One region of the Selenomonas sp. oral taxon 136 genome, then DNA from elsewhere that is predicted to be linked to it. Evidence: riboswitches for the same ligand, from Rfam matches in the RefSeq annotation. Region 1 holds a riboswitch; each other region holds the start of a gene.
What was found. A riboswitch is a leader RNA that binds a small molecule or an ion and turns the genes downstream of it on or off. The one in region 1 is predicted to bind cobalamin.

Region 1 (8,101 bases):
CCCGCAGCGAATGTCGTTAGGAGCGCCGCCCACTGGGCGTAGGTGCGCGGCGGGGCGATCATGCGCGTCTCCTGCGCACGGGCGCGGTCGGCGGCTCGAGGTTCCACGCGGGCAGCCCCGCCGCGAGCACCTCGGACTCGCCGCGGGCGCGCCTCTCCTGCGGGCTGCGTGCGTCCTGTGCGGCGGGGGTTGCTGCGCCGTGCGCTGCCGCATCGCTTGTGGGGATCGCAGCAAACGGATGTTGTTCGTTCATCGTAGGCCTCCTATATCTATATCCTCGGCGAGACACCTGCGGGCGCTGATCTATAGGGAATCACTGATAAATTCGGCACAACCATCTTGACGCATCTTTTTCGCCCGCTTTTCGTTAGCAAATCCTCCACATAGCTCTTGCTATGCGTCCGGTTTGCTGCCTCAATCGGACAAAAAATCTACGCCAATCTGGCAGACCTCATTTTATCAGTGATTCCCTAGCCCGTTCATTGTTGCCTCCTATATCTGCATCCTGCGGCCGCCCTCGCGGACGGTGCGGAAGGCGGAAACGTCCAATGACGTGAGGTAATCCAGCGCCTTTTGGCTCTCGGCGTCGAGCGCGCGGAATGCCTCGCGGTAGTCCACGACCTCGGCGAGGAGGCCGCGCACGATCTCCGCCCCTGTTTTGCCCTGCTCGGCAAAGCGCTCCTGCAGCTCCTCGCGCTGCGTTTCGAGGGCGCGCTTTGCGCTGCGGTAGTTCAGGTAGATGAGCACGCCGATGACCGCGCCGATGACGAGCCCGACCGCACCGCCGAGATAGAACCCGAGGACGATGGGGACGATGCCCGCCCACCGGCAGAGCTCCTGCTTCCCGGTCAGACGCAGCTTTGCCAGCTCGCGGTCGCGCATGGCGTCGTTCCACGCGGCGAACTGCCGCAGGAGCTCCTCCTCGTTCTCGCCGTTTTCCGTCTCCCCCTCGAACTCCCCGATGCGCAGCGCAATGCTGTGCGGCACGGCGGCGCGGTTCTCCGCGATGTGGTCGCGATAGGCGGAGAGCATCCAGTCCTTGGATATGGCGAGCGCCATCTTCTGCGTCGCGACGCTCGCCTGCGCCTCCTTCGGGTTCATGGCGGCGTCGGTCAGGAGCTGCATAAAGTCGCGCCGCTCCTCGAACGCCTCCTGCTTGAGCTGCATTTCCTTCTTTGCGCGCGTCTCGTCGCCGCCCTCATCCGCGACGAGCTGCTCGAACGTCACCGCTTCGCGCAGGGGCTGCTCCGCCGCGTCGAAATCCGTCACGAGGTTCGTGAGGACGCGGTCGAGCTCCTGCACCAGCGTGCGCATGGGCGGGTTCTGCATGACGATTTGCTGGACGTGCGCGTAAAATTTGCCGTGTAGCTCCGCGCCGGCGAGTGTGGACTTCAGATCGGCGACGGTCGGGCTGTGCTCCTCGAGATAGGGATAGTGGAACGCGGCGGGCGTCTCGGGCTGCATGAGGGAGAGCGCCTCCTTCCAGCGGCCCTCCTGCGCCTCGACAAAGCCCGGCTGCTCGGAGAGGCGGGCGAGCCATGCGTCGAGCTGCTGCGCAATCAGCCCCTCCGTGTCCACGCCTAGGAGCCCGCTCGCATACGCATCGACGATGAGGATCGCCTTGCGGTCGAGTGCCGTCTCATCCTGACGCATGAGATAGTGCTGCGCCCAGTGCAGGGCAGGGGCACCGCGTCCCGCACGGCGGCAGACGAGGGCAAAGAAGAGCGCCGTCTTCTCCTCGTCACGGCGCAGTGCCTCGCGGAGCGCACGCACGGCGATCTCCTCGTGGTCGCTGATCCAGGCGGAGAGGGCGACAAGCGCGGACGCGAGCCAGTACTCGGGTGCGCGCAGCATCAGCTCCTCGCCTGCCGCGCGCACCGTCTCCTGCCGCACGATGGCGAGATCGTTCGCCTGCAGGATGCCCTTCGTCGTGCGGCGGATCTCGGCGTAGTGCCCGTACTTTTGCTCGAGCTCCTGCCGCAGCTTGACGAGACGAGTCTCCGCGAGCTGGGCGCGCGCGGTGAGGCGGTGCGCCTGCACGAAGGCGTGGAAATCCGCCGTCAGCGCATCGAAATCCTGCTGCAGCGCGTCGACATTCTTGCCGACGGTGATGACATTGGAATTGGTTGTGTCGATGTACTCACCGAGCTCCCGCAGACAGTTCCATATCCCGGAAAGATCCGCCTGAGCAATAATGCGGTCAGCCATGCAGTACCCTCCTGTTCAGCGATGCATCATATAATTTGATTCTCATTATATCATGTTGCGAAAAGCGTGAAAAGCCTGCGTTTGTGCGAATGAATCCGCAGCGGATCGAACACCGAATCGTGCCCCCGACGGGGATGGACGAGAGTGCGGCGTACACGAATGAAATCTGTGAAAAGTAATTGACACTGCGATATACCTACGGTATACTACGATAGCAAATATAAATAAGCAGGTTCGGTGCCCCTCGGGGCGTAACAGGGAAATCGGTGCAATGCCGATGCGGTCCCGCCGCCGTAATGCTGAGGATGCCCTATGATGTCACTGGGAAACCGGGAAGGCAGGGCAACGATGAAGCAGAGCCGGAAGACCTACCGAATCTCGTACGCCGGTGCGCTCATGGCGCGCGCCACTGCATCCTGCGATGGACAGGACGGCAGGCTTTTTTTGCGGGCGTACACGGTCATCTGTGTGATTTTGGGGGAATGGAAATGACACGACGGAATTTGGCACTTGCGGTCGCATTGGCGGCACTGAGCGCAGCATGGACGGTGCCGGCAGCGGCGTAGGAGGGCGCGGCGGACGTGCACGCATCACCAGATGAACATACCCTTGGCGAAACCGTTGTGACGGCGACTCGTATCGCAGAGCCACGCATGAAAATCCCTGCTAACGTGACGGTCATCACCGCGAAGGATCTTGAAAAAAGGCATGCGTTTAGTCTGCGCGATGCCCTGACACGTGAGGCGGGCATTTACGTTGCACCAACAGCCGAAGTCAAGGATGGTGTCATGCTACGCGGATTTTCGGGCGCAGATATCCTCGTCATGTATAATGGGCAGATGCTGAACACTGCCTTTGACGGAGGTGTCAATTGGGACTCCATCCCACTGACCAATATTGATCGCATTGAGATCGTGCGTGGCGCCGGATCGTCGCTCTATGGTGGACATGCCGTCGCGGGCATCATCAATATCATCACGAAGAAGCCGACTGCATCAGAGGCGACAAAACCTCAAATCCATGGACAGGTCGATCTTCAGAGAGGCAGCAACAATACATGGCAGCGCGGACTTCAGGTCACAGGTGGTGATAAGAATATTTCCTTCCGCGTCGGCTATGAGAAGCGTACGTCGGACGGATGGGTCGGTCATGCCGTAACGGCGGAGGAAGACAGTGGAAGTTATACGCCCGATGCGACCGGTTCCTTCAGGAGGCTGTCTGATGGCGACTATATTATAGGCAGCCGTGGGGCAAAGAAGAAGGACAGTGAGAATACCTTCGTCGATCTGAATTATGCGTTTGACAAGAACCGCTCACTTGGCTACACCTATCTGCATGCCTCGTATCAGTACTCCTATCATGATCCCATCACCTATTTCAGGGATGCCGCCGGGCTCCCTGTTTTCTCAGGCACTGTCCTTCTGCCAAACGGAAACTATATCAGTGCTTCGCCCGATGATTTTCTTGGCTACTATGGCCAGCGGGAGCAGGATATTCACAAACTGCGCTATGAGGATACAAAGAACGGTTTCAAGGCAGGAATTGGCTACAGCAATACTTGGAAGGATGGATACTCCAGTGCTGATGGAGCAACGGATATTGACTGGACGGGTGCCGGCGACCGTGCGGAGTATCCGGCCAAGAACTATAATGCGGATCTGCAGAAAAAGTGGACGCTTGGCAACAATACACTGCTTGCCGGATTCTCGTGGATGAAGGATAAAATGCGCTATCGCAGATTCGATCTCCTCCATTGGAAGGATTGGGGCTCGACCTATGGCGCACCGTATCAGCAGAGCGGCGGTTCTGTGATGTCGTCGGCACTCTTTTTGCAGGATGAGCTGGCACTGGATGCACGCTGGAAACTTCAGCTCGGTATACGCTATGACCGCTTCGACAAGAAGGACGGGTACTCCTACATTGGAGCCGCACGCAGGGACTACGAGGACACATCGTTCCATGCGTGGAGTCCGAAGTTTGCCGTTAGCTATGAGCCGCAAAAGGATACAATGCTCTATGTAAGCTATGGAAAATCCTTTAATCCCCCGTCGATCTATCGGCTCTATCGCCGTGCGGGAAACAGTGCGAGCTCTATCCAGGCAAACCCGGATCTGACCCCGGAGATCTCCCGTACACTTGAGCTGGGAGTCAAGCAGAAGATCGGTAGAAATACCTCCTATGGACTGACGCTGTTCCGCGTGGACACGGAGGACAAGATTGCGATTGCAAAGAGGAATAACGTGCGTGCCTACTATAATCTGAACGAAGCGATGGTCAAGGGGGCGGAGTTTGAACTGAAACACCGTTTTCATCGTGACTGGCGTGCGTATTTTAACTATACCTTTGAGTCCGGTGAGTATACGAGTGGCGGCAAGACCAAGCGTGACTGGGATCTGCCAAAACACATGATGCGGTTTGGTATCGAATATAATCGTAATAAATTTAACGGCGTACTCGATGCCCAGTACATTGCCGCGCGTCAGGGCGCGGACAGCGTTACGGGAGAGTATGGCTCGGAAGACAGTTACTTCGTGACCAATTTGTATCTCAATTACAAGCTCAATGAGAACGTTAAAATGCAGTTCGGCATTGAGAACCTCTTTAACCGCAAATACTATGCAGGTGAAGCGGCAAACGAGAGAACCTACACCTTTGGTACAACATATTCGTTCTAGATTTTTAAGGAATTGCGCCTGTTGAAGGATGAATAGAGGAACATAGAAAAAGCTGCTGCACGAGGAGATACTTCGTGCGGCAGCTTTTTCTATGCAATTTCGGCGTGTCAGAACGGCCAGACGAGGGGGATGATGAGGACGCAGACGATGAGGGAGAGGAGGACAAGCGGGAGGCCGATTTTAACGTAGTCCATGAAGCGGAACTGTCCCGCAGCAAGGACGAGCGTGTTCGGCGGGGTCGCGACCGGTGTGGTGAACGCGCAGGAGGCGGCGATACCGATGGCCATAACGATCGGGTACGGCTCCGCGCCGATGGTCTGCGCGATGGAGATGGCGATGGGGGCGAGGAGTGCCGCCGCCGCCGTGTTGGACATGAACTGGGTCAGCCCGCACGAGAGGATGAACATCGCCGTGATGATGAGCATCGGCGAGGGGGCATCGCCCATGAGCCCGACGACAACATTCGCGATGAGCTGCCCCGCGCCGCTGCTCTCCATGGCATTGGCGAGCGGGAGCATCCCCGCAAAGAGGAAGATCGTTGTCCAGTCGATGCCGCGATACGCCTGCTTTTCTGTCAGGCAGCCCGTCAGGACACAGGCGAGTGCGCCGATGATGGCGATGGTCTCCATGGCGACGCCGATGCTCTTTTCGAGCACCATGGCGAGGACAACGGCGATGAGGATGACGGCGCAGATGACCATTTTGCGCGGATCGCTTTTCTCCGCCTCCGACTCCTCGGAGGCACTCTCCAGTGCGAGGTGACGTGGACAGAGATGGCGGCCGATCGTGAGCATGTAGATCATGCCCGTGAGGGAGAGCGGGATGCCGATCCATGCGAATTCAAAGAAGCCAAAGGGGCGCAGATGCGCCGTCTCAAGGGTCGCACTCATGAGGATGTTTGGCGGCGTGCCGATCATCGTGATCGTGCCGCCGACGTTCGCGGCGATGGCGAGCGCCATAAGCTGCGGCGAGACGGGGATCTGTGCCGTGCGGCAGATCTGGATGACGACGGGCATCAGACACGCAACGGTCGCCGTGTTCGAGGAGACCGACGAGAGGATGATTGTGATGAGCATGAGGGCGGCCATCAGCGCGCGCTCGTTTGTGCCTGAGCGCCTGACGACGGCGATGCCGATCTGCTGTGCGAGTCCCGTCTGGAACATCGCTGCGCCGATGATGAACATGCCCGCAAAGAGGACGACGGTGGGGTTCGACAGCCCAGCAAAGACTTGTGTCGGCGTCAGCACGCCGAGGAGCCCGAGGACGATTGCCGCACTCATCGCTGTGACGGCGAGCGGAATGACCTCGGTCGCAAAGAGCACCGCCGCAGCGGCGAGGACGATGAGCGTCAGTGTTGCCTGATCCATAGATTTTTCTCCATTCTCAATCAGTTCAGTTCTTCCTTGGCATGATTCCTGTCATGCTCGTATCTGTATGATTTGGTGTAATTCGCGATAAAGTGGCGCATACCTGCTGTCGGGCGCGGGTAAAATACACACGGCGTTATGTGTCGTGCGCCGTATTGATTCGCTCAAACCGATACCTCTGTGCGGCACCGGGGTATTTCATGCGGTCCACCTCGCTCAGAAACATCGCGAGCGGGCGCGCGTAGATGCCGTATGTCCCGTAGAGTGCCTGATAGATGACGAGCATCTCGCCCGTCTCCGTGTGCTCCGCCACGGTCTCAATGCGGTAGAGGTTCCCTTTGAAGTGCCGCCAGATCTCGCCATGCTTTGGTTGTTTGCGTGTCATGCTGCTCCTCCTTTATTCGCTGTGCATGATAATAGATAATATGACGGTGCTTGTCAATTCTCAATTACATCTTGATCCCGATGCCTTCTCCGTACGGGAGAAAGCCCGCGAAGCGGTGGAATGGGCATATTTACGCCTTCCCAATGTAGGATTATTCGTGTAAAATAAAAAGCGATAAAAGGATTGATTCAAAGTACAGTTGAGGAGGAAATGCCATGAAGATTGTTGTGCTTGATGGGTATGCGGAGAACCCGGGCGACATCAGCTGGGCGCCGCTGGAGGCGCTGGGCGCGGTGACGGTTTATGACCGCACGGCACTCACGGAGTCGCCGCTGATTGCGGAGCGCATCGGCGATGCGGAGATCGCCGTGACGAACAAGACGCCGCTCACGCCTGCGGTCATCGATGCTTGTCCAAACCTCAAGGCGATTGCCGTACTCGCGACGGGCTACAATATTGTAGATACGGCATATGCACGCAAAAAGAATATTCCCGTCATGAATGTGCCTGTCTATGGTACAGACAATGTCGCGCAGTATGCGATAGCGCTCCTCCTTGAGGCGTGTTCGCAGGTCGGGCTTCATGATCGCTCCGTGCACGCGGGCGACTGGACGCGGAGCATCGACTTCTGTTATTGGCAGCACCCGCTGATCGAGGTCAGCGGCAAGACAGCGGGCATCGTTGGATTTGGGCGAATCGGTCAGGCGGTCGCCCGCATCCTGCGCGCAATGAATGTCCGCGTCCTCGCTTACAGCCGTACGGAGCGCGCGGAGGGGCGGGCACTCGCGGACTATGTGCCGCTCGACACCTTGTTCCGGGAGGCGGACTTTATCTTCCTGCACTGTCCGCTCACAAAGGAGACGGAGGGCATCGTGAACGCGGCGAACATCGCGCAGATGAAGGACGGCGTCATCATCGTCAACAACGGGCGCGGACAGCTCATCGCGGAGGAGGAGCTTGCGGCGGCGCTCACGAGCGGCAAGGTCGCGTATGCTGCGCTCGATGTGGTGTCGACGGAACCGATCAAGGCAGACAATGTCCTGCTTACGGCGAAGAACTGCATCATTACGCCGCATATCTCGTGGGCGACGAAGGAGGCGCGTGAGCGCATCATGAAGACGACGGCGGATAATGTGAGGTCGTTTATCGAGGGGAAGCCCGAGAACGTTGTGAACTGAGAGTGTTCTGATCATAAAAGCCTGTTTGGAGGAGCGTTCTCCAAACAGGCTTTTCGATAATATGTTTGACTTTTCGTGTGAGCGTCCACTATAATGGAGGTGGAACGTCCCCGGACTTGTGGCAGCTTCTTTCCCCCGAAAGGGGGTGCGTGAGTATGACCGAATTTGACGCGATTGTATTGCTTGTCGTGGCAACCGGATATTTACTTGCAATAACCCAAAAGAAATAACCGCCCAGCTTTGACCGGTCGAGCGGTTATTCTCTATGAATATAACACTTGACTCTGG
Region 2 (8,101 bases), 890 kb from region 1:
GGCGGCGCAGAATGCTACCATCTCCTTTTGCCGTATGTATGGCGGGCGTATGTGACACGTCTTTCGGGCAGCTACGATGCAGATGCCTTTTTTCCTTCGCTGGATGGATTTTCCATGACGAGCAGCAGCACAGGGCAAGACTGTATATTTGAAGTTTACGAGAGAGTTTAGCATGGCAAAGGCAATTTTCCAAAACGATTGGCAGGAACTCCTTGCGGATGAGATGGCGCAGCCCTACTATCGTGAGCTGCGCGCATTCCTCATTGAGGAGTACCGTACACGGCGTGTGTACCCCGATATGTATTCGATCTTTAATGCACTGCACTACACAAGCTTTGCTGATACGAAGGTCGTCATTCTTGGTCAGGATCCCTACCATGGAGACGGACAGGCGCATGGGCTGTCATTTTCCGTGCAGGTCGGCGTTGACCCGCCGCCGTCACTGCTGAATATCTACAAGGAGATGCAGGACGATATCGGGATCGTTCCGCCCGATCACGGCTGTCTCATCCCGTGGGCGCGGCAGGGCGTGCTCCTCCTCAACACCGTTCTTACCGTGCGCGCTCATGCGGCGGCATCGCACGCGGGACACGGGTGGGAGCGGTTCACTGATACCATCATTCGCCTCCTCGGAGCACGTGAGAAACCGCTCGCCTTCATCCTCTGGGGCAGTCCTGCACGGAAGAAACGCAGCCTCATCACGAATCCGCGCCATCTCATCGTCGAGTCGCCGCATCCGAGCCCGCTCTCGGCGCACCGCGGCTTCTTCGGCAGTCATCCATTCTCGCGTGTCAACGACTTCCTCACGCGTGTGGGGGAGATGCCCATCGACTGGCAGCTCCCTCCGGCAAGTGAGATCAAGCCGTAATCTTTGATTCTTGCTGAAAGGAGATTATCATGAATGCATTACTATTGCGCGGTATCTGTGCCCTCGGCCTGCTCAGCTGCATCGGCGGCTGCGGTGCACCCGCATCGTCGTCGAGTGAGATGCCGCATGAGATCGTGCAGGAGAACCAAGCTGCCGCAGGACAGAAGGAGATCTATCTCGCCGGCGGCTGCTTCTGGGGGACGGAACTCTACCTCAGTCTGGTGCCGGGCGTTGTCTCTGCAGAGTGCGGCTATGCAAACGGTATGAGTGCCCATCCTTCCTATGCGGAGGTATGCAGCGGGAGCGGGCATGCGGAGGCGGTTCACGTTATCTATGACCCGCACATCATTTCGCTCGATCAGCTTCTAACCGCATTTTACGACTCCATCGACCCGACGGCAGTCGATCGGCAGGGCAACGACGTCGGGCGGCAGTATCGTTCAGGCATTTACTATGTGAAGGCAGACGGCGGCAAGGATGCATCGATCATCCGTGCGTCGTTGGACGCACTGCAGAATCGTCTCGGTCAGAAGACGGCTGTCGAGATGGGACCGATCGTGAACTTTTATCGTGCAGAAGACGATCATCAGGAGTATCTCGAGAAGCATCCCAACGGTTACTGCCATATCTCCCCTGCGCTCATCGCTGCGATGCGTGAGAAACGTGCGGAAGCCGAACCGATGGGGGAGAAGAAAAACGTGCGTCATGATGAAAAGCCGACAAAGGCTGAACTCAGAGAACGTCTCACGGATCTGCAGTACGCCGTTACCCAGGAGAAGGCGACAGAGCCGCCCTTCCGCAACGAATACGATCACGAGTTTCGTGCGGGTATCTACTGTGACATCACGACGGGCGAGCCGCTTTTTGTCTCCACGGATAAATATGACTCGGGCTGCGGCTGGCCGGCGTTCTCACGTCCAATCGATGCGGCACTGATTGCAGAGCAGGAAGATCGCTCGCACGGCATGGTGCGTACCGAGGTTACGGCGACGAACAGCGGCGCGCATCTCGGACACGTATTTGACGATGGCCCCGCCGCAACGGGTGGGCTGCGCTACTGCATCAACAGTGCGTCCCTGCGGTTCATCCCGAAGGAGGACATGGAGGAGGAGGGCTATGGGGACTATCTCTATTTGCTGGAAAAATAGACTCGGAAAGATCCCAGCGTATTGAGATGATTCGTAAAATATCCCTTTGTCGTATTGACAAGCGATTCTTCCAATGTTACTATAAATGCGTTTTATGAAAACTTTATATGAAGTGGATCAGGTATCGGCGCGAACTGCCAGGTCGTTTGACAGTTTGCAGAGATATAATAGAGAATCCGGTAAGGAAACGTATTTTCCCATCAAGCCGGAGCGGTCACGCCACTGTAGCAGTGAGCAAACCTGCATGGGGACATTGTCTCCGCCACTGAGGGATTTCCCTCGGGAAGGCGCAGGTGCGCGAGGAACTGGAGCCAGGAGAACTGCCTGATTGACAATCGCCGTTTGACCTGCGAGTGATAGGGATGGGGATTCCAGTGTGTCTGCGGATACAGCGTGATCCTTTGTTGTGTGAAAAACCCCTTCTGTGTATGCAGGAGGGGTCTTTTTATGCACATCTTCTCTTTTGCATGCAGGTTCATCGGTGCAGGATGAAGAAAGGTGACGAAGAATGAAGCATGCAAAGAAACTGCAATACGCATATACCCATGCCTTATAATTGGCTGCTCTATGCGCTCCTTGTCGCGGGCTGTCTTCTCCTTCTCACTGGCTGTGGAAACGGGACGCGGGTGGAGTCGGATGGGGATGCGTTCTATCGCGGAACGGATGATACCGGGGCGGAGGTCGTTGTCACGGAAAGACCGCATCGGATCGTGTCGCTGGGACGAGGGATGGATGAGATTCTCCTTGGGATTGCTCCGCCGGAGCAGATCGCGGGGCTCACCTCCACGGTGGATGATCCGGGAATATCCTGCATGACGGAAGAGGCACGCGCCGTATCCGTCAAACTCAAGGACAGAAGTCCGGAGCGCGTTGCGGCACTGGATCCAGACCTTGTCCTTGCGATTGACGGCATACCGAAGGAGCTGGTGGACAGCCTGCGCGATTTGGGGATTCCCGTCTTTGTCTCACGTACGCCGAATAACCTCGAGGACATCTTTGCGCGCATTGAGACGGTTGGACGCCTGATTGGACAGGAGGAAAATGCCGCCGCACGCATCGCCGAAAAACGTGCCCTTCTCGCTGATGTGGAGCGGCGCGTTGGAGACATCCCGGAGGAGGAGCGCCCCATCGTCGTTGCATTTGCGTTCAGCGGTGTGTTTGGACGCAAGGATGGGCTCTTTGACGATATGTGCCGCCGTGCCTCCCTGCGCAATGGTGTGGCGATGGCGGGGCTGACGGCGACGACTGCGGTCTCGATGGAGCAGGTGGTGGCACTCAACCCCGACGTATTTCTCCTGCCGACGTGGAGTACAGAGGGGAAAACGACGGAGGAATTTCGCGAAAAACTCTGCAGAGACCCCTTGTTTATCCATGTGAAGGCCGTGCAGGAAAATCACCTCTATGTGGTTCCGGATCGGTATCGTTACAATACTTCACAGAATGCGGCAGATGCTGTCTACGCATTGGCACGCGCTGTCTATCCGGAGCGCTTTGCCGATGAAAAGTAAGGGCATCGGGGCAGTACCGCTGCGCATGCTCGTCATGAGCCTTACCGGAAGTTGTAACCTTGCGTGTCGCTACTGCTATGCCGCAGCGCAGGACAGACGCACGATGACATGGGAGACGGCGCGGCGTGCCATCGACCTTGCGGCGACGGGCAAAATGCCCTTTATCCTGCAGTTCTCGGGGGGAGAACCCCTCCTTGCACTGCCGCTGCTGCGTCAGATGGCAGACTACGTGCGCAGCAAGCGTATCCCGGCACGCATGGATTTGCAGACCAACGGAACATTGCTGACCGAGGAGACGGCGACTTTTCTGCGTCGTGCGCGCATTGGGATCGGCGTCAGCCTTGACGGTAGACCTGCTGTGCACGATGCACTTCGCTGTTATCCTGACGGCAGAGGTACGGCAGCGGATGTTGTCGCAGGGATTCGTCAGCTTGCGCAGTGCGGCATGGAGATCGGCCTGACCACAGTCGTCACAGCGGACAATGTTACAGAGCTTTCCGGTGTTGTCGAGATGGCATACTATCTCGGCAATGTGCGCCGTGTGGGCTTTGATCTCCTGCGGCCACAGGGGCGTGGCTCTGCCGTTCGCAGCGCACGGGCCGAGGACATGGCGCAGGCGATGGAAGCGGTTTTTGCGCTGAACCGCAAACTCGGGCGAATGATCGGCCACTCTATGGCGATTAGCCAGATGGAGCAGGCGGCGTGTCTTGCCCAGCGCACAGGCAGTGGATTTTCCCACTGCCATGCGATGAACGGGGCGGGGGTACACGTTGACGCGCTTGGAAATATCTACGCCTGTTCCTCCTTTGTCGGCGATGCGCACTTTCTGCTCGGCGATGTGGAACGTGGCATTGATGTGCAGCGCCAGAAAGAGGTGGCGCAGGAGATGCAGAATGCTATGGCGTTCTGCAGGACGTGTGTGGATTTTTCCGCCTGCGGCGGCGCGTGCTATGCACGCAGGGCTGGGCAGGGACATCCCGCCGCCTCCACTGCCGAATGTGCACTGAAGCGTGCGGCGATGAAGGAGTCGCTGAACGTAGTTGTACAATGCAATAAGAGGACAGGTCAATGAAACATAGAACAGTTTACCCGTTTACTGCAATCGTTGGGCAGGAAGAGATGAAGACGGCTCTTCTCCTCAGTATAGTCATGCCCTCTCTCGGCGGTGTGCTCATCAAGGGAGAGAAGGGAACGGCAAAATCCACTGCCGTACGCGCTGCCGCTGCGCTCCTGCCGGATCTGCACGCCGTGCGCGGCTGTGCCTGTCACTGTGATCCCGCACGCCCCGAGCTCTACTGTGATGCCTGTCAAGAGAGAAGCGCAGAGGGGAAACTGCCGCAGGAAGAAGTTCCGATGTGCGTGGTGGAGCTGCCCGTCAGTGCGACGGAGGACCGCGTGGTCGGGACGCTCGACATGGAGACCGCGATCCAGCATGGACGCAAGGCGTTCGAGCCCGGCATTCTGGCGGCCGCGAACCGCAATATCCTCTATGTGGATGAGATCAACCTGCTTGAGGATCATATCGTCGATATCCTGCTCGACTCGGCTGCAATGGGTGTCAACACCGTTGAACGCGAGGGGATTTCCTATGCACACCCTGCACGTTTTGTCCTCATCGGTACGATGAATCCGGAGGAGGGGGATATCCGTCCACAGCTTCTCGACCGTTTTGCGCTCTCAGTGACCGTTGCGGGGGAGCAGGATGCCGAAAGCCGCGTTGAGGTGATCCGTCGTCGGATTGCCTACGAGCGGGATGCAGATGCCTTTGCCGCGACATACGCGGCAGAGCAGGAGCAGCTGCACACGCAGATTGTCGCAGCACGTCAGCGCGTTGCCAATGTGGCAGTGCCCGACGACATCCTTGGGCTGGCGGCGCAGGTCTCGTTGACGCTCGGCGTTGACGGGCATCGTGCCGATATTACCCTCATCAAGGCAGGGATTGCACACGCGGCACTTGCAGGACGAACTGCTGTCAACGCAGAGGACTTGCTGCGCGTCAGCCGACTTGTCCTCGCACACCGTATGCGCCGCCGTCCCTTCGAGGAAGAGGCGGTCGACTGGAGCGCGGTGGATGCGATCTTGGGAGCATCTGCGTAAACTGCATTTCGGAGGAAAGAGCTTGAACACCCCGCATTATCCACTGACTGCTGTGGTCGGGCAGGAGCACGCGAAACGCGCACTTGCGGCTGTACTGGTGAACCCGCTTGCCGGCGCCCTCCTGATCTCCGGTACGAGCGGAACGGCAAAATCCGTTCTTGTCCGTGCGGCAGCCCCCTTTACGGTGACGGGACGCATGGCGGAACTGCCGCTCGGTGCGTCGGAGGATATGATCTTCGGCACGATCGACATAGAGGCTGCCCTGCAGCAGGGAGAACGGCGTCTGCGGCATGGGCTTCTTCATCGTGCGCGTAATACCTTCCTCTATATGGACGAGGTGAATCTCCTGCGCGAGGACATTCTGTCCACGGTTCTGAAATGTGCCGAGGATCGATTCTTTCGCCTTGAGCGGGATGGGCTTTCATTTACCGAAGAAGTTTCCTATACGCCTGTCGGCACGATGGATCCCGCCGAGGGGACGCTCCGCCCCACCCTGCTGGATGCCTTCGGGCTTTTTGTGTCGATGGAGGATGTGACTGACCCTGCACAACGCAGGGAGATCGCCGCACGGGTACTCACCTTTGAGCGTGACCCGGCGGCGTTTCGTGCGTCCTATGCCGCACAGGAGGAGGATTTTGCAGCCTCGATTTGCCGTGCACGTGGCCTCCTGCCGCGCGTGGCAGTGCCGTCTGCTATTCTGCACTTTGCGGCCGCCTGCGTCCTGCGTGCGCACTGTGTCGGAAACCATGCGGAGATCTATCTCATCGAGGCAGCGCGTGCGCTTGCAGCACTCGCGGGCAGGGCATTCGTTATGCCCGTGGATGTGGAGGAGGCGGCGGAGTTCGTACTCGTGCATCGGATGAACCGCCCGCAGGAGGAACAGCAGCCACCGCCTGACAACGCGAATGTGCCGGAGCAGGGCAATAGCGATGTGCCGGATGACGCGCAGGATCCGCTTCCACCGCAGGATGAGGGCGCAGCGGATGAGCGGCAGGAGCCCATGCAGGGCAATGAACAGCAGAACGCCTCGCAGGATGAGACGGATGATGCACCGCCCTCGGAGGAGGATACTTCCAGCGGCGACGCGGAGGATTGCATTGCCGCCCCGCTCGAAGGCGTTATGGCGCGGCTCTCGCTTCTCTCCATGACGATGCGTGCACAGGGCGGAAAGAGCGGCAAGCGTGACATCCTCCAAACGCATACAGCGGATGGGCGCGGGCTGCGAACGAAGATGCCGCGTGTAGGCAGCCGCCCCGATCTCGCACTCTCTGCGACACTGCGCGCAGCCGCGCCCCATCAGCACGTCCGTCAGGGCAGTCCGGCGGTTGTCATTCGACCCGAGGATGTGCGCGTCTGGGTACGGGCAAAGCGCACAGCAGCGAACATTCTCTTCCTCGTTGATGCCAGCGGCTCGATGGGCGCACGTGAGCGTATGCGCATGGTGAAGGGCGCGATTCTTTCCCTCTTGCAGGAGGCGTATCAGAAGCGGGACTGTGTGGGGCTCATTGCCTTTCGGCGCGATCATGCGGAGACACTCCTGCCGATGACGCGCAGCGTGGAACTGGCGGAAAAGCAGCTGCGTGAGCTGCCGACGGGCGGACGAACGCCACTCGCCGAGGGGCTTGCCCACGCACTGCAGATGCTGCATGAATTGGAGCGCAGGGGCGGAGGAAAAAATGTTCTCGTGCTGGTCACGGATGGTCGGGCGAACGCCAAAGAGGGGGACGCTGGCGTACAGCGCGCCCTGCGGGCGGCGGAGGAGGTCGCAGGGACACAGGCGCTCAGTCTTGTCCTTGATACGGAGCGCGCCGTCCCGCGCGTCGGTATTGCGCCGGAGCTCGCCCGCCGCATGGACGCACGATATTACACCTTGGAGCAGCTCTCGACGGAGGGCGTGCTTGAGATTGTCCGCGCATCCCGCAGGCGATAGAATCAGGAGCGGTACGATATGAAGATTGCAGTCTACACCAACATCCTGCGCGTGCGTGTGCTCGCGCGTCGCTGTGCTGCGTATCTGGAAGAGCCGGAGGTACGCGTGTGTGCTGTCAACGGTATGGATCGCTGGGAGGAAAGGCGTGCGGCGGCGGATCTCCATCTCTTTCTCTGGATGGGTACGGGGCTGGACAATGATTTCCTGAAGCAGGCGTCGCGCGATTTGCAGAAGCATCGGATTTTGCATCTGATCGTCGTGGATCATGCGGAGCATGACAAGGTGACGTACGGCTTCTCAGCGGAGCAGATCCATACGACGTGGGCATATTTTCGCTATGACGGCGAGGCGAATATGCGAAATCTCTTCCGCTGGCTCGGCGGAGCGTTCAGGGGGATTCCCTGCACGCCGGAGCAGCCCGCCCCGCTCGCATGGAACGGTGTCTATCATCCGGCATGGGCGGGAGATCCTGAGGATATCGCGGGCTATCTTGGCGCGTATTACGTGGAGGGACGACCGACAGTCGGTGTGCTCTTCTATCGCTCGGAGT
Region 3 (8,101 bases), 900 kb from region 1:
AACTCATCGAGGATGATGTCGAGGGCTCGGTGACGGTCAAGATTCTCGTTGCCGCAGACGGCTCGGTCGAGTCTGTCAAGCTCGTCTCCTCCTCCGGCTACAGTGCGATGGATCGCGCGGCGATCGCGGCGGGCTATCGCTTTCAGTTCAACCCGGGGGACAATGGACGCAAGGGGGTTTTTCCGTGGACATTTTACTTCCGTTTGGAATAAGGACTGGAATATGAGAATTGCTATCTTTTTGGGGGAGATATTATCATGAGACGGTGGAAAAAGAAAATACTGACGACGGCAGTCCTGCTCTCCGCACTGACAGGGCAGGTCTATGCGGAAGAGCCCGCAGCGGCGACAGACGATCACACGCTCGGCGAGACCATTGTCACGGCGACGCGGACGACGAAGCGTGATGTCGATGTGCCGGCTGCGACGGCCACCATTACGGCAGAGGAGATTGCACGGAGCGGCGCGGCAACGGCATCGGATGTGCTGGCAAAGGCGGATGGGTTTACGTATACCTCCTTTGGACCGAACGGTGCGGCGATGGCCAGCATGACAAACGAGCTGAACATCCGCGGCCTGAAGGGCGGTGCGCTCGTTCTCATGAACGGCAATCCGATTGCATGGCGCGGCAAGTACAATCTGGATCAGATCCCTGCGAGCACGATCGAGCGCGTCGAGGTCGTCAAGGGCAGCGGATCCGTTCTCTACGGCAGTGATGCAGTGAGCGGTGTCGTCAACATCATCACGAAAAAAACAATGCCCAACGAGGTGCATGTCGGCGTCGGCAACTATGGGCAGCGCAGCTATGGCGTGAGCGTCGGCGATGAGAAATTCGGTTTCTACTATAACTACGATAAGTGGGGACGGCAGAGCGGCGTCACCAATACAGACTATGCCGTCACGCACTTTCATGGGGCATCGCGGACGGACATCAGCAACGTCATCAAGCGCAATACGGGACTGACCTACCGCATCAATCCGCGCTTGGATTTCCAGCTCGGCTATTACGAGACAGAGGGGATGTATGCGCGTACCTTTACCGCTGTTGATCCGGCGCATAACACCTATCACATCCATGTGGGTGATCCGATGAATCGGCGCAAGTACGAGACGAAGCAGTACATCACGCAGCTGAACTATCACGACCATGTATGGAAGGCGAATCTGTTCTTCAACACGGGGACGCTGGATTATGCCGGTGTCGTTCATTTCCCTGAGGCATTTTCCAGTGCCACACCAAATCAACTCTATCATACGCGTGAAAAGAATACGTCTTACGGGGTCGATGCGCAGCGTACGTGGGAGATTCATCCGAGAGCCACGGCGGTCGTCGGCATGGATCTCGTACATGAGATCTATGCGAAGCTGCCGACATCTGCCAACAGGGAGGACAAGCGGTACGCACGCAATAACTGGGGACTGTTCGGTCAGTGGGAGCAGCGTTTTGATGCACGCAATACGGGGATCATCGGTCTGCGCGAGACGTGGACGACAGGGGCGGCACGCGGCCAGAACTACAGCAATCTCAGCGCCTCAGCACAGTGGCTGCATAAGCTCGACGCGAAGAGCAGTGCCTATCTGAACATCACGCAGTCTTTTGTCATGCCGACGTTCTCCCAGATGTATACGGATAACGGCCGGCAGAAGGCAGCGCCCGATCTGCGGCCGCAGAAGGGGATCAACTATGAGATCGGCTGGAAGAAGACGCACGGCGGTCATGCGTGGAAGGCGGCACTGTTTCACATGGACGTCACGGACAATATCTCTGCACGCGCACTTAGGTCGGGGCAGTATCAGTATACCAATGAGGACTTCCGCAATACGGGGGTTGAACTCTCAGATCGCATCCAAGCCAAGAATGGGCTTTCCTATCGCTGGGGCGTGACACTGCAGAACCCTCAGGTGAAGAACACCATGAAGAATCGCGGCTGGGAACGAAGCTTCGGGCGAGTTCAGCTCACGGGCGGTATCTCCTATCAGCGTGGGAAGTGGACGTCCGATCTCTCTGCGTCCTATCTGGCAGAGCGCGTCCAGCTGCCGTCCAAAGAGGCTGCCTATGAGACGAAGCCGTACCTGCTCACCACATGGAATACGGTCTATGCACCCGATGAGAACAGTGAGATCCGTCTGCGCATCGACAACGTACTGGATCGACATGACAGCACGTCCCATGCTGGGTCGGAGTACTATACGGCACCGATCAACTACCTCCTGAGCTACAGCTACAAGTTCTGATGCCCTACCGCGCCATGGTAGGAGCGGCGTGCAGGCAGCGCAACAGCACAGCGGGAGACAGATACAACAATCATGAAATCACTTCGCCCATGGATTTGGGCAGTGATCATAAATATAGTCACAATCTTATGGATGTGGCTTATCAGTGTTTCCTTAAAGAAGGAGAATGGTAATGCAAATGTGGAACAAACGACTTTTGGCAGCGGCGATTGCACTTTCTGCAACGACGGGACAGGTCTATGCGGCGGAGACGGCGGATGCCGATGTGCCCGCTGGTGAGGAGGTCGCGACACATGCCCTCGGTGAGACCGTGGTGACAGCGACGCGGACGAAGAAGCGGGATCTCGATGTACCTGCTGCGACAACGATTATCACGGCGCAGGAAATCAAGGACAGCGGGGCAGCAAACGCGTCGGATGTGCTTGCGAAAGTCGACGGCTTCGCCTATAAGTCCTTTGGCCCCAATGGTGCAGCGATGGGGGCAATGACGAATGAAGTAAATCTGCGTGGGATTAAGGGAGGCGCGCTCGTTCTTATGAACGGGAATCCGATTGCATGGCGCGGAAAGTATAACCTCGACCAAATCCCTGCAAGCAGCATCGAACGTATTGAAATTGTCAAAGGGAGTGGGTCTGTCCTCTACGGCAGTGAGGCAGTCAGCGGTGTTGTCAATATCATCACAAAGAAAAAGGGTACAAACGAGGTTCATGTGGGCTTCGGCAACTATGGACAGCGCAGCTACGGTGTCAGCGTCGGGGATGAGCGCGTTAGCTTCTACTATAACTACGATAAATGGGGCAGCAGAGATGGCCTTAACTATGCAAGTGCATCGACGGCTCGTTTTAGAGGAGAGACGCGTCTGGATGTCAGAGATATCATTAGACAGAATGTAGGGCTTTCTTATCAAGTGAACCCCAGACTGAATTTCCTTTTTGGTTACTATGAAACGGAGGGAAAATATACGAGTGAGGTATCTCAGGCACGGGGAGGCACTTCAGGCTTGCGTGTGGGGGATGTAATTCAAGCCCGTAAATATGAAACAAAACAGTATATTACGCAATTGAATTATCAGGATGCCGATTGGAAGGGGAGTTTGTTCTATAATACGGGGAATTTGGCATATGAGGGACCTACATATATCACAAATTCATGGCAGAGAAGGAATAGTTGGTACCATACGCGTGAAAAGAACAGTTCATACGGTATGGATGTACAGCGCACTTGGAAGATGAGTCCAAAATCCACCGCGATATTGGGCTTTGACCTTGTGCACGAAATGTATGCGGCGCTTCCCACCTCTGCCAGCACTCGAAATGAACGTTATTCTCGTAATAACTGGGGGATCTTTGGACAGTGGGAGCAGCGCTTCGATAAGAGAAATACTGGTATTTTCGGATTGCGTGGAACGTGGACAACGGGGGCTGCACGCAGTCAGAACTACAGCAACCTCAGCGCATCTGGGCAGTGGCTGCACAAGCTCGATCGTGAGAACAGCCTATACCTGAATATCAGCCAATCCTTCGTCATGCCAACCTTTGCACAAATGTATAACGATAATGCTTCACAGCTGCCTTCACCGAATCTGCGCCCACAGAAAGGCATCAATTATGAAATTGGTTGGAAGCAGAATCATGATAGACATACATGGAAAGCTGCAATATTCCATATACGTGTTAAGGATAATATCATGCCACACGTTGACGATCTGTCAAATCCAGTGCGCTACTATACGAATGAGGAGATGCGGAACGTTGGGGTGGAGCTCTCCAATGAGATTCGGGGAGCAAATGGCTTCTCCTACAACTGGGGTGTAACGTGGCAGAATCCGATGACAAAGAATACTGAGAATAACCTTGGATGGGTGCGTACATTTGGAAAAGTTCAGCTGACAGGAGGCGTGAACTACCACAAAGGAAAATTGACATCTGCGCTCACTGCTTCTTATCTTGCTGATCGTGTACAGACGCCAAACAGCAAGCCCGCATTTCGTTCTAAACCGTATCTGCTCACGACATGGAACACAGCCTATGCACCCGATGAGCACAGCGAGATCAATCTGCGCATTGACAACGTGCTCAACCGTGATGATACAGTGGGGCACTCAGGGACAAAATATTATGTTGCACCGATCAACTGCCTCCTGAGCTACAGTTACAAGTTCTGACCATGCTTACCTTAACCAATCTCTCTAATGCGGACTGCGATGTGGAGCATATCCTTCACGGCGATGCTGGTGCCCTTCCTGCCATCCTGCAGGAACCGGGGCTTGACGGCATCGAGTTCATGCTCTGTGCGCCATGGGATCGCACGCTGTTTCCACCCGCGTACATCAAGGGGGTACATCTCCTGTTTTGGCCGACGTGGGTTGACTTTTGGCGTGGGGACCATTTTGCACTCATGGCGGAGTTCGGCAGTGAGGACAATATCCGAGGCTACTACGGCTCGTTGGATGTTGCCGACTGGGTGGAGGGCTGGCGGGAGAATCTGCGGCGGGCGGCAGAGTGTCAGCCGCAGTATCTCGTCTTCCACGTTGCACATAACTGCACATCGGAGATGTATACGCGCATGTTTTCTGTCACGGATGAGGACGTCGTTCGCGCGGCCATCGAGCTTGTCAATGCGATTGCCGGCGAGATACCGAGGGGCTGCAAACTCCTTTTTGAAAATCTCTGGTGGCCGGGACTGACCTTTCAAAAACCGCAGCTCGCCGCTGAGCTCTTGGAGCGCGTCAGCTATCCCGACACGGGCTTTATGCTCGACACGGGGCATCTGATGAACACGAACTTGGATCTGCAGAGCGAGGCGGAGGGTGCGGCATATGTGCAAAAGGTCTACCACGAGCTTGGAGCATTGGGTAAGCGCGTCTATGGCATTCACCTGCACCAATCCCTCTCAGGGGCATATACGCGGGAGATGATGCGTCGGCATGTAGGATGGAAGACATCGCTCGACTGGCAGGCGGCGATGGACTACGTCATGCATGTCGATCAGCATCAGCCGTTTCATACCGATGCGGCACGCCGTATCGTCGAGACTGTCCAGCCAATGTATCTCGTTCACGAGTTCCAGCATCGTTCCCGTGATGATCTGGCGAGTAAGCTGCGCATACAGCAGCGCGCCGCAGCGCACGACCGATAGATTCAGGTTCACTGCATGGTGTGTCTTTTCCCTTTTATCGAGCACTGCTTTGTCATGTATTCGTAGTGCTCTATATTGGTGTTTGGAGTTGTTAGTATATTTGCGCTTGACAGGACAATAAATTCGTATTATAGTACGATATGTCGAATTGCTGGAAAACTGAATATTATCGAATTAGGTGTCAAAGACTTAATAGAGAATTCGGTGAAGGCTCTATGGCAGTATGCCATGCAGACCGATGCCGAAGCGGTCCCGCCACTGTATCAGCGAGCGAGCCTGCAGGGCGTGCAGAGATGATCTGCCGCCCCGATTTGCCACTGGAGGAATGTCCTCTGGGAAGGAGCAGGTGAACGATGACCTGGAGCCAGGAGAACTGCCTAGTTATGAATCACTGCTTGTACCTGCGAGTGACGGGGAAGGGATTCTATCGTGAGCGTATATTGTGCGCCCAAATCATATTTTTTCGTGAGTCTATCCCCTTTCTGTATCGCAGGAAGGGGATTTTTATTTCCATGATTCATGCCATGCATCAAAAAGATGCGTCAAGATGCTTGTGCCGAATTTATCAGTGCTTCCGGAATATACTTTTCTCTGACTGACGAAGTGCATCCCTTCGCAGCAGATGAATAGATGGTGTATTGCCCTGCAGTAATGTGTAATGTTTTAGGAGGAGATTACGAGATGAAGAGATTGGGGTCAAGGAAGAAGCTAGGAGCAGCTCTGACAGCAGCCCTCAGTGTAAGCGTGCTGTCCCTGGGCGGTCATGCATTCGCAGCCGATGTGAGTGATACGGCAGATGAACATGCTCTGGGGGAGACGGTCGTCACGGCGACAAGAACCCCGAACAAGGAACTCAAGACGGATGCAAATATCACGGTGATTACAGGCAAGGATATCGAGCGCCGCCACTACACCGACCTCACGCAGGCGCTGCGCGATGTGCCAGGCGTTACGGTCAATGCGTATGCACCGGCGGGATATAACAACAGCAGCAAATTCTACATCAACGGGTCGGAACATGTGGTCTTTCTGATCGATGGTGTCCGCCAGAACTATGCGGGGGGCTTTTCGGCCTCTTTGGCATCTGCGATGAAGGATCTTAGCGGCATCGACCGCATCGAGGTGCTGCACGGCTCGGCGTCAACGCTCTATGGATCGGATGCGAAGGGCGGCGTTATCAACATCATCACGAAGAAGGCATCGGGGATGAAGACGACGCTCGGCATCGGCTACGGCAGTTATGGACGTCAGCAGTACAGCATCGCGAATGCGGGCGGTGAGCACGGATGGGACTGGCGCATCAAGTACCAGAAGGATAAGAGCGGAGACTTTTCGGATGCGCACGGCAATACGGTGCCGTCTCATCTGGATGCGGACTCGGTCAATCTTCACCTCGGCAAGGATCTGAGCAAGGCATCCTATCTTGCCTTCAATCTGCGCTCATACAAGGACTCGGATCGCTATCAGGCACTCTATGAAAAGCAGCAGGGGCTCAATGTCAATCGCGGGAACTATGATTATTTGGATGGCGATTTGATTTGGAATGTGAAAATCAATGACACGACCAAGAACCAAATGAGTATCTCGCGCAGCAAATATGATTATGATACTTTCACCCATGGCATGTGGACTCCTGCGGGATCCAGTTATGATTTTAGTGATTCGACATGGAGATTCAGCGACCAATTCGACAAGAAGCTCGGCAACCATCTGCTGACGGCTGGCTTCGAATTCATAAAGGATGATACGACGATCAAGAACGGCGGCATTGTGAGCATCGATGATCGTACGCTCATCAACCGCTCCTTCTATTTGCAGGATCAGTGGAGCATCCTTCCGACGCTGAAACTCACAGCGGGTATTCGTCATGACAGCAACTCGTCCTTTGGCAGTCACAACAGCCCGAGTGTCAGCCTCGGCTATGACATTGATCCGATGACGCACGCCTATGCTTCTTACAGTGCGTACTTCATCACGCCGACGCCGAATGAACTTTATGCGCCGACATACGGCAATCCAAACCTCAAGCCCGAGTCCGGCAACACGAAGGAGATCGGTATTGCCCGTGACTTTGGCAGAGGTCTCAGCCTCACGGCGAGCTACTTCAAGCGCCACTCGAAGGATCGTATCGGTTACCATCCTGTGACATACGTGAACATCAATGTCGGCGATGAGGATGCCCATGGCTGGTCGCTGCAGCTCGCGAAGCGCGTTGACTCGCATCTGCGCGCGCGCCTCGGTTATACACGGACGCATGTCGGCAAGACGGAGCAGAGAGGCGTGAATGCAGACGGTTATCTGCCCGAGGATCAGTGGAACATCGGTGTCGACTACCGCAACCGTGCATTCGATGCGTCGCTGCTTGCCCGCGGGATCGTTGGACGCCCGGGACCGGTACGCGGTGCTTTCCCGACGGATAATTACTGGGTCGTCGATCTTGCGATGAACTATCAGATTGCCGACGCAACAAAGGTATATCTCAAGGCGAACAACATTTTCAACCAGTTCTATGCCGAGCATTCGAATGTAAAGTGGGGCGCTCCCGGACAGTGGTGGACGGCACCCGGACGCAACTTCATGATCGGCGTGGAGCAGAGCTTCTAACGTTTCCCTCTGGCAGCGTTCCCGTGTGGTGCGCCGCCGAGGTATTTCATAACTTTATAACACAGTAACTCCCCTTTCTGCGCTGTAGAGAGGGGAGTTTACAAAATAATGAGGCAAGTTTCATG
Region 4 (8,101 bases), 900 kb from region 1:
TTTTCTTGTTTGCACCGTACATCACGCTATCTCCCTCTCGTCTTGATTACACAGAGAGTATAGCACAGGTGATATACATTTTTTTGCACATTTCTCCATGCGCATATAAGTAAATGGAGAAATAATCCATCGACCTCAATCTCAACTCCACGATATGGCGCTGCATATTTTCTCGTGTACCCCTCAACAGCAGCACTTTCAGTCTATAAGATTCGGACACCCCGTCATGCAATATGGTCGCTTCGGTTTTCTCGGTATCGCTTCACCTCCATCAAAAAAGCCCTCACGGAAAATTACTTCTCCGCGAAGGCTGATTCCATATCCAATTCTTGCTAAGAAATCGCTGATAAATTGAAAATAATCTTTTACAACAGCGTCAGCAGCCCCCGATGCACCTCATCCCCGACGCGCGTCTCCGTGACGCGGCAGTCAATGTCATAGAACCGACGAAGGTTCTCCTCGCTGAGCAGGGCTTCTGTCGGTCCAAAGAGCTGCTCCCCGCGCCGCATGAGCAGGCTCTTGTCCGAGATCTTGAGCGCGTTCTCGGGCGAATGCGTGTTCATGACAATGGTCATGTTCTGCTCTAGTGACAGCTTCTTCAGCAGGCGCAGGACAATCATCTGGTTATGAAAGTCCAGATGTGCCTCCGGCTCGTCGAGGATCATCAACTTCGGCTCGACCTCGAGCGCACGGGCGATATAGACCATCTGCAACTGTCCACCGCTTAGCTCGGTCGCGGCACGCTCCGCGAGCGGCAGGACTCCGACCAGATCGAGCAGCTCCGCAACGCGTACACGGTCTGCCGCCGCAGGTGTCCGAAAGAGTCCGATGCGCCGCGCACGCCCCATCATAACCATCTCAAAGACAGTGTAGGGGAAAGCGGGCGCATGGCTCTGCGGCACATAGCCGATCACATCGCTGACCGCAGCAGGGTCGGGTCGCTGCCCATCCACCAGACACTCCCCGCGCGTCCACGGCAGAATGCCGAGCAGACAGCGCAGGAACGTCGTCTTGCCGATGCCATTGCGCCCGAGAATGGTGAGAACCTCCCCCGCCGCGAGGGAGAAGGAGAGATCGGAGAACAGTTCATTTCTGCCGTCGTAGGAAAAGGCGGCATTCTTCACCGTAATCATGACCAATCCCCCTGTTTCTCCCGCGTGCGCTTCAGCAGGAAGGCAAAGAATGGTGCGCCAAGGAGTGCCGTGAGAATGCCGATCGGCAGCTCTGCCGCAAGGAGACTCCGCGCACAGATATCGACGAGCGCGAGGAAGATCGCCCCCGTAAAGCATGCAGCGGGCAGAAGCCGCGCATGATCGACACCGACCATGCGGCGGCATATGTGCGGGATGACGAGCCCGACCCATCCGACGATGCCACAGGCCGTCACCGAGAGTGCCGTGAGGATCGTCGCCGCGACGATGGCAATGTTGCGGATGCGCGCAGGATTCACCCCGAGGCTGCGTGCCTCCTCCTCGCCGAGCGAAAGGATGTTGATGCGCCAACGGATCGCAATCAGGAGCACCCCTGCGGCAATCATCGGCAGCCCGATGATCTGGATTTTATCAAAGTCCGCCTTGCCAAGGCTGCCCATGAGCCAATAAGTAATGGCGGGGAGCTTGTCATAAGGATCCGCGACATATTTCACGAGCGAAATGAGCGCGGAGAAGATCGACGAGATGATGATGCCCGAGAGCACGAGCGACATCATCGAGACAGAGCCACGGCTGCGCGAGAAATAGTACGCAAGTCCGACACTCGCCATGCCGCAGGCAAAGGCGATGACCGAAGTCCCCGTGCCTGTCCCCCAGAGGAGGATGCCCAGTACGGCACCGAACCCTGCACCGCTTGAGACGCCGAGCACATCGGGGCTGACGAGCGGATTGCGGAAAATGCCCTGGTAGACTGCCCCCGAGAGTGAAAGCCCCGCGCCAACGAGCATGGCAAGGATCGTCCGCGGCAGGCGCAGCTCCAGAACGACAGTCGATGCCATATCCGTACCCGCATTGCCTCCGGCCGCACGCATGAGAATGTCACAGACAGCCACCGGCTCGATCGCAAAGCGTCCTGCTGCAAGCGAAAGGAAGAACACAGCGATGAGCAGCACCGTCATGATCGTCCAGAGAGCTGCATTGCTTTGTTTCATAGGGCGGCTCACTCGTGCAGAATCATCTTGAGATCGGCATCTGTCAGCGTGTATGAGAGGAATTTTTCATAGAAGCCGCGCAGATCGTCTGTCAGACGGTAGTCATTAAAAACATCCGGATGCAGTTTCTGCGCGATCCACTTGATCATCAGCGGTGTCTCGACACAGGGTGCATCCCAGCGGTACAGACCAATCGGAGCCTTGTAGACACGCCCCTCGCGCACCGCCTTGATGTTCTTCCAATTCTGTCCCTCAAGTTTATCCTCGAAGAGATCGGCAGGCTGAATCGGGTCAAAATTGCTGAGGATGATAACATCGGGATCCCACGCAGCGATCTGCTCCATTGTGACCGGCGTCCACTGTCCCTGCACATCCTTTGCGACGTTCACACCGCCCGCCGTCTCAATCATCATCGTGTTGACGGTTCCACCCGCCGCAACCTTGAGATCACGATCGCGCAGATAGAGCACCTTCGGCTTTTCTTTGCCTTCGAGCGCCGCCTTTTTCGTCTCAAAATACGCCATGATGTCTTGCTGAAAGCCCACTAGCTCCTCGGCACGCTTCTCCTTGCCGAACACCTGCCCGATGACGCGGATGCCCTGCTGGACGTCCTCCAATGTACCGTACTTCAGTGCAATCGTGGGGACCTTCAGCTTCTCGAGCTGCGCAATCTCATCCTCCTGATAGTTCCAGACGATGATGGCGCTCGGGTTCAGCTTGCCGAGTTCCTCCATGTGGATGGAGAAGTCCTGCCCGACAAAGTCTGTTGCGGCATTCGCCATCCCCGGCGCAAGCACCTTGAGCATGGACTTCTCATACGACGCCTTCGCCGACGGGTGCATGCCCGCAATGCGGTCGGCCGAACCGTCTACCGCAAAGGCAACAGATGCCCACGGAATCGGCACAACGGCGATGCTCTTAACCTCTTCCGGCAAATGCACCTCGCGTCCGGCCGTGTCCGTCACGACCCGCTCCGCCTTGGGCGCGGACGTTTGCTGTGATCCGCATCCTGCGAGCACAGCGCATATAAGCAACAGTCCCGCAAGGAGATCGAATGAAAAACGATGTGTCATCATGTCCTCCTATTTCTTCTAAAAATCCCCATGAAACGATCAATTGACGGAAAGATTATCATAGTCTACGATTAAGTACAATCGAATAGATTCAAAGCAATACTTCAATATTTTTGAACTATCAACATTTCAGAAATGCGTCCAACGCCGCAGCGAAGTCTGTGCCAAGCACGCCGCTCCCCTCTCCTGCGGCATCTCTGCCCGAGAGCAGCCCCGACGGCAGAGGAACAATGCGCTTCTCCCCCATCGCAGGCGGCAGCGCAGGATCAGCAACGACAGCATCCGCCGCATCCCATGCGGGCTGCAGCTCCGCAGCCGTACGAAAGACGAGCACGTCGGTCTCAGCTGCCTGTCGATACAGTGCCGCCGTCTCCTCGTCCCACGCATAGGCTGCACAGCGGATATTGCGAAATCCATGTGCACGAAGCAAGCGATCAATGGCTGCGGCCGCAATCGGGTCGGCGATGACGAGGATCTTATCCGAACGCGGATCTCCTGCTGTCTGCTCCACAGATGCCCCCTCTATGGGCAAGCCAAGTACCGAAGCGATCTCAGCCCGCCATGCAGTCTGCCCCGCGGTCCCGAGCGGCAGGCTGCGGACAACGGGCACATCATATTCCCTGTGCAGCCATTCTGCCGCCGACACACCGGCAGCAGATACCAACCAGACCAATGAGGGGCGTTCGGTCAGTGCGTCGCGCCCTGCAGTGCACACGTCGCAGCCGTATGCAGTGAGAAAAGCAGTCGGGGCATCCAGCTGTGCCATATCGCCGAACAGCAGCGGGCTGTACCCGAGGATGAGAACCGTCTGCCACGCCGCCCACCACCCATTGGCCGCCTCCTGCACGAGGCGAAGCAATTCCGCTGCAACACCGCACACAGCATCATGAAAACCGTCCGTCGGCGATGCACACGCACGGCAACCCTGCTCCTCCGCAGCCTGCAGAACCGGCGCAGCCTCCATCGCCATAAATGCGGGCACCGGTGAACTGAGGAGATGCACCGTACGGTACGTTCCCTCTGCTGTGAGCGCACCGATCTCTGTGGCAGCGGTCTCCTCCATGCCAAAGATATAGTCCTCCGCCTGTGGGATGAGCGCATAGACATCGCTGCGCTCCGGCATGAGATCCATGCGTGCAAGCGCATTCCGGCAGCCCGACGGCGTGACAAGGACATGCGCCGCGCCCTCTTCCCGCAGGAAATCCGACACGCCCGCCGTATCGCTCATCGGCGGCGGCAGCGGCGCCGATGCCGTGACCGTCCCCTCCTCCGGCGGCAGCGCGGCGAGGAGCTCTTCTGCAGTCTCGTGCCGGATGCTGTCCGCCTTTGCCAGCGGCCCACGAAAGAAACAGCGCACGATGCAGCCCGTCTCCGCAGAGAGCGTACACTCGATATCTGCAAAACCCAGGCGTGTGAGGATGTCGAGACAGGAGAGATAGATCACGACCACACGTACACCGAGCAGGCGTGCGGCATCGCGCACTGCATCTCGGATCGTTTCCTCCGCCGTTCCAAGCACGTAATCCTCTGCCCGCACAGCAGCATAACGGAACCGCCCGCATGCACCGATCTGCATTGCGCGATGGTAGATGGAGCGAAAACAGATGAGTGCCCCCGCTGCGACAACGACGAGATCACGTCGCGCCCACAGGCGGTCGAGACTCGTGTCAAAGTCCCGAATTTCCTCAGCGAGAATCGGCTGCATCGACATCCTCCTCATCGTGAAGCAATTCCTCTCCGCCCTGGTTTCCGTTCTCCTCCCCAAGGATGTCAAGGAAGAGATTCATTGCGGGGCTGCGCCATTTATTCCGATGAACCCCGTAGTATGATGTTACAGTCATCGGATCCGACTGCGCTGCAGACAGCCGGCCGAGAGCCATGCGCTCCCGCACCGCATGATCCGGCAGCAGCGCAATCCCCATATCGTTTTCAACCAGATTGATGATGGTCTGCGTGCTTCGCAGCTCAATCATATTCGTAAACGAGATCCCCCGCTGCCGCAGATAGTCGTCTGCCAGCTGCCGAATCTCACCCGGATGCGGCATCGTGATCAGCGGCATCTCGTTGATCTCCATCTCCCGCTCACGAAGGTTCGGGCACCATACAGCTGCACCAACCGAGGTATAGAAATGCACGGGGCACTCCTCAAACACCCGGAACGCAAGGTTCTCCTTGTCTCTCTCCTGAATCGTGTATGCAAGACCGACATCGATCTGCCCGTCACGGAGTGCCGCAACAACATCACGGCTCGTGAGTGAACGCAGACGCAGATCAACACGCGGTGCATGCCCATGCAGACGTTTGAGCAGGGGCGGCAGACGGAAGCAGAGCAGCGACTCCGGCGCGCCGACTGTGAGCGTCCCCTGATAGGCGGCAACACCGTATTGAAAGCTTTTGACCTTCTTCACTGCAGCAAGCACCTCGTCCACATACGGAATCAGTTCCTCTCCCGCCTTTGTCAGGATCATGCGCCGCCCGCTTTTCTCAAAAAGCGGTACGCCCGTCAGCTTTTCCAGCTGCGCGATGTGGAACGTAATCGTCGACGGCGTGTAACTGAGGAGACGCGCCGCCTTTGTAAAGCTGCCCGTGCGTACAATTGTCTTGAACGTCGTGAATATCTTTAGCTCCATCCGTATCTATCCTCATTGGCAAGTACGAAATACTCAAAAAAATGTAGAGAAGAAATCGTTCATTGTAAAATGAAATTGGACACATAAAAAGTCGAACATACAAAATCGCTCCGGCAAAACACCTTTGCCAAGACCAGTATATTCGACGCTCATTCTACCATAAAATACCGCGTATTCAAACATCTAAACGTCAATCAGCGCATACAGTCAAGCCGATGGTTCAACTCCTTTCGCCTCTCTCTTGACAATAGGCAGAAGCAGTGATATTCTTCCTCACGGAAGCCATCATCACGACAAACAGCATACTGATGAATTAGGTGTCGCAAGACTTAATAGAGAAGCCGGAAGAGCCGGCGCAGTCCCGCCACTGTGTCAGCGAGCGAATCTGCAGAAAACGTCACTGAGGAAACTTTGGAAGGCGCAGAGGAGCGATGAACTGGAGCCAGGAAGAACTGCCTGATCGACGATCACCGTCTGACCTGCGAGCGACGGGAAGGGGATCTGTGTCTTGCGCTGGATCGATCCGCATCTTTGCGGTGACCTTTCGACGGCGGTTTTATGCGCTGTGACGCTGCACGCGGCAAGGCAAGGATATTTTGCAGTCTCTTCTCTCATTTGCAGAAAGGGGCTGCTTTTATTTGCGAACGTTCAGGACGCAGAACTGCCCTCTTCCCGCCGGCCTCGGACGTATGCTCTGCAAATCTACAGCTTCCATGGGCGTCGCAGGAAATGCTTTCGGCAAAAGGGGACTGCGGCGGAGAACTCATATTTTTGATGGGGTGAACACATGAACACGAAGAGAAGAAATGCACTCATCACGATCGGCGTCGGACTCATCCTATGGTTCCTGCCGGTTCCTGACGGAGTCACAGTACTCGCCTGGCATTTGCTTGCGGTCTTTATCGCGACAGTGCTGGGCTTTATTCTGCATCCGCTGCCGATCGGCGCGGTGGCCTTCATCGCGATTTCCTTCTCCGCATGGACAGGCCTGCTAAAGACGTCCGATGCTTTGGCAGGCTACGGCAACAGCACGATCTGGCTGATCGTCTGTGCGTTCCTCTATTCCCGCGGCTTCATCAAGAGCGGACTCGGCAAACGCATCGCTTTCCGCATCATCGAGGCAATCGGCAAGAGCGCGTTGTCGCTCGGCTATGCCATCGCCCTGAGCGAGCTTGTGATCTCGCCCGCAACGCCCTCGGCCACAGCGCGCGGCGGCGGCATTCTCTATCCAATCGTGCGTTCACTCGCGGAGGCTCTAGGCTCAAAACCCGGTGAGAGCGCACGCCGCATCGGCACCTACCTCATGCAGGTCGGCTACCATACAGACGCCGTGACCTGCACGATGTTCGTGACCTCGATGGCGGGCAACCCGCTCTGCGTGGCGCTCGCCGAGAAGACGCTGGGCGTTCAGGTCACGTGGATGGGCTGGGCGAGCGCTGCAATTGTGCCGGGACTCATCGCGCTCCTGCTCGTCCCCTATGTCATGATGAAACTTTCGCCGCCCGAACTCGTGCGTATTCCCGACGCCAAGGATCTGGCACAGCGTGAGCTTTCTGAAATGGGGCCGATGAGCCTTGCGGAAAAGGGACTTTCCGTCATCTTCGTTGTCTCTCTCGCACTCTGGGCAAGCTCCGGCCTCACGAACATCGACGCGACACCCGTTGCCATGGGCGCAGTCTGCCTCATGCTGATACTCGACATCATCAACTGGCAGGACGTCATCCAGGAAAAGGGTGCATGGGACGCGATGTTCTGGATGGGCTCTTTGATGACACTCGCTTCGGCTCTCGCAAAATCGGGCATCATCACATGGATCGCCAATGGTGCGGGCGCGGCGATTTCCTCGCTCGGCTTCGGTTGGCTTATTTCCTGCCTCATCATCCTGCTCTTCTACACCTACATCCACTACGCCTTCGCCAGTGTCACGGCACGCATCAGTGCCCTCTATGCGGCATTCATCGCTGTCAGCGTCAGCGTCGGTGCACCGCCCCTTTTGGTCGCCATCATCTTCGGCATCTTCGCCGATGTGCCGATCTCCCTCACGCATTACGGCAACGGCTGCGCCCCGATCTACTTTGGCGGAGGCTATGTCTCGCAAAGCGAATGGTGGAAGAACGGCTTCATCATGACGACCATTACGACGCTGATCTACCTGACAATCGGCGCGGCATGGTGGAAAGTCTTGGGCCTTTGGTAAATAGTAAATCACTGGCAGCCCCCTACGTGGGGGCTTTTTATATACCATTCTCCCCTCC

Region 2: another riboswitch for cobalamin. It lies ahead of AXE86_RS01970 (ABC transporter substrate-binding protein); the one in region 1 lies ahead of AXE86_RS06390 (TonB-dependent receptor).
Region 3: another riboswitch for cobalamin. It lies ahead of AXE86_RS01895 (TonB-dependent receptor plug domain-containing protein); the one in region 1 lies ahead of AXE86_RS06390 (TonB-dependent receptor).
Region 4: another riboswitch for cobalamin. It lies ahead of AXE86_RS10660 (DASS family sodium-coupled anion symporter); the one in region 1 lies ahead of AXE86_RS06390 (TonB-dependent receptor).

What each region holds. Positions count from the first base shown of each region.
Region 1 is NZ_CP014239.1:1,315,070-1,323,170, forward strand. It holds gene AXE86_RS06375 (hypothetical protein) at 1-107, opposite strand, end outside; gene AXE86_RS06380 (hypothetical protein) at 59-253, opposite strand; partial or broken gene AXE86_RS13270 (secretion protein HlyD) at 309-431, opposite strand; gene AXE86_RS06385 (DUF456 domain-containing protein) at 493-2,208, opposite strand; cobalamin riboswitch at 2,427-2,598, shown strand; gene AXE86_RS12730 (hypothetical protein) at 2,557-2,700, shown strand; gene AXE86_RS06390 (TonB-dependent receptor) at 2,790-4,883, shown strand; gene AXE86_RS06395 (SLC13 family permease) at 4,991-6,250, opposite strand; gene AXE86_RS06400 (DUF1653 domain-containing protein) at 6,387-6,635, opposite strand; gene AXE86_RS06405 (D-2-hydroxyacid dehydrogenase) at 6,851-7,813, shown strand.
Region 2 is NZ_CP014239.1:429,392-437,492, reverse strand. It holds gene folK (2-amino-4-hydroxy-6-hydroxymethyldihydropteridine diphosphokinase) at 1-171, shown strand, start outside; gene AXE86_RS01980 (uracil-DNA glycosylase) at 173-868, shown strand; gene msrB (peptide-methionine (R)-S-oxide reductase MsrB) at 898-2,016, shown strand; cobalamin riboswitch at 2,119-2,358, shown strand; gene AXE86_RS01970 (ABC transporter substrate-binding protein) at 2,562-3,524, shown strand; gene AXE86_RS01965 (radical SAM/SPASM domain-containing protein) at 3,514-4,596, shown strand; gene AXE86_RS01960 (ATP-binding protein) at 4,593-5,621, shown strand; gene AXE86_RS01955 (VWA domain-containing protein) at 5,644-7,551, shown strand; gene cobN (cobaltochelatase subunit CobN) at 7,570-8,101, shown strand, end outside.
Region 3 is NZ_CP014239.1:411,280-419,380, reverse strand. It holds gene AXE86_RS01915 (energy transducer TonB) at 1-212, shown strand, start outside; gene AXE86_RS01910 (TonB-dependent receptor plug domain-containing protein) at 258-2,234, shown strand; gene AXE86_RS01905 (TonB-dependent receptor plug domain-containing protein) at 2,401-4,398, shown strand; gene AXE86_RS01900 (TIM barrel protein) at 4,401-5,372, shown strand; cobalamin riboswitch at 5,532-5,767, shown strand; gene AXE86_RS01895 (TonB-dependent receptor plug domain-containing protein) at 6,054-7,976, shown strand.
Region 4 is NZ_CP014239.1:2,217,033-2,225,133, reverse strand. It holds gene AXE86_RS10690 (helix-turn-helix transcriptional regulator) at 1-22, opposite strand, end outside; gene AXE86_RS10685 (ABC transporter ATP-binding protein) at 366-1,133, opposite strand; gene AXE86_RS10680 (FecCD family ABC transporter permease) at 1,130-2,143, opposite strand; gene AXE86_RS10675 (ABC transporter substrate-binding protein) at 2,152-3,219, opposite strand; gene AXE86_RS10670 (hypothetical protein) at 3,338-4,927, opposite strand; gene AXE86_RS10665 (LysR family transcriptional regulator) at 4,902-5,846, opposite strand; cobalamin riboswitch at 6,145-6,320, shown strand; gene AXE86_RS10660 (DASS family sodium-coupled anion symporter) at 6,634-8,043, shown strand.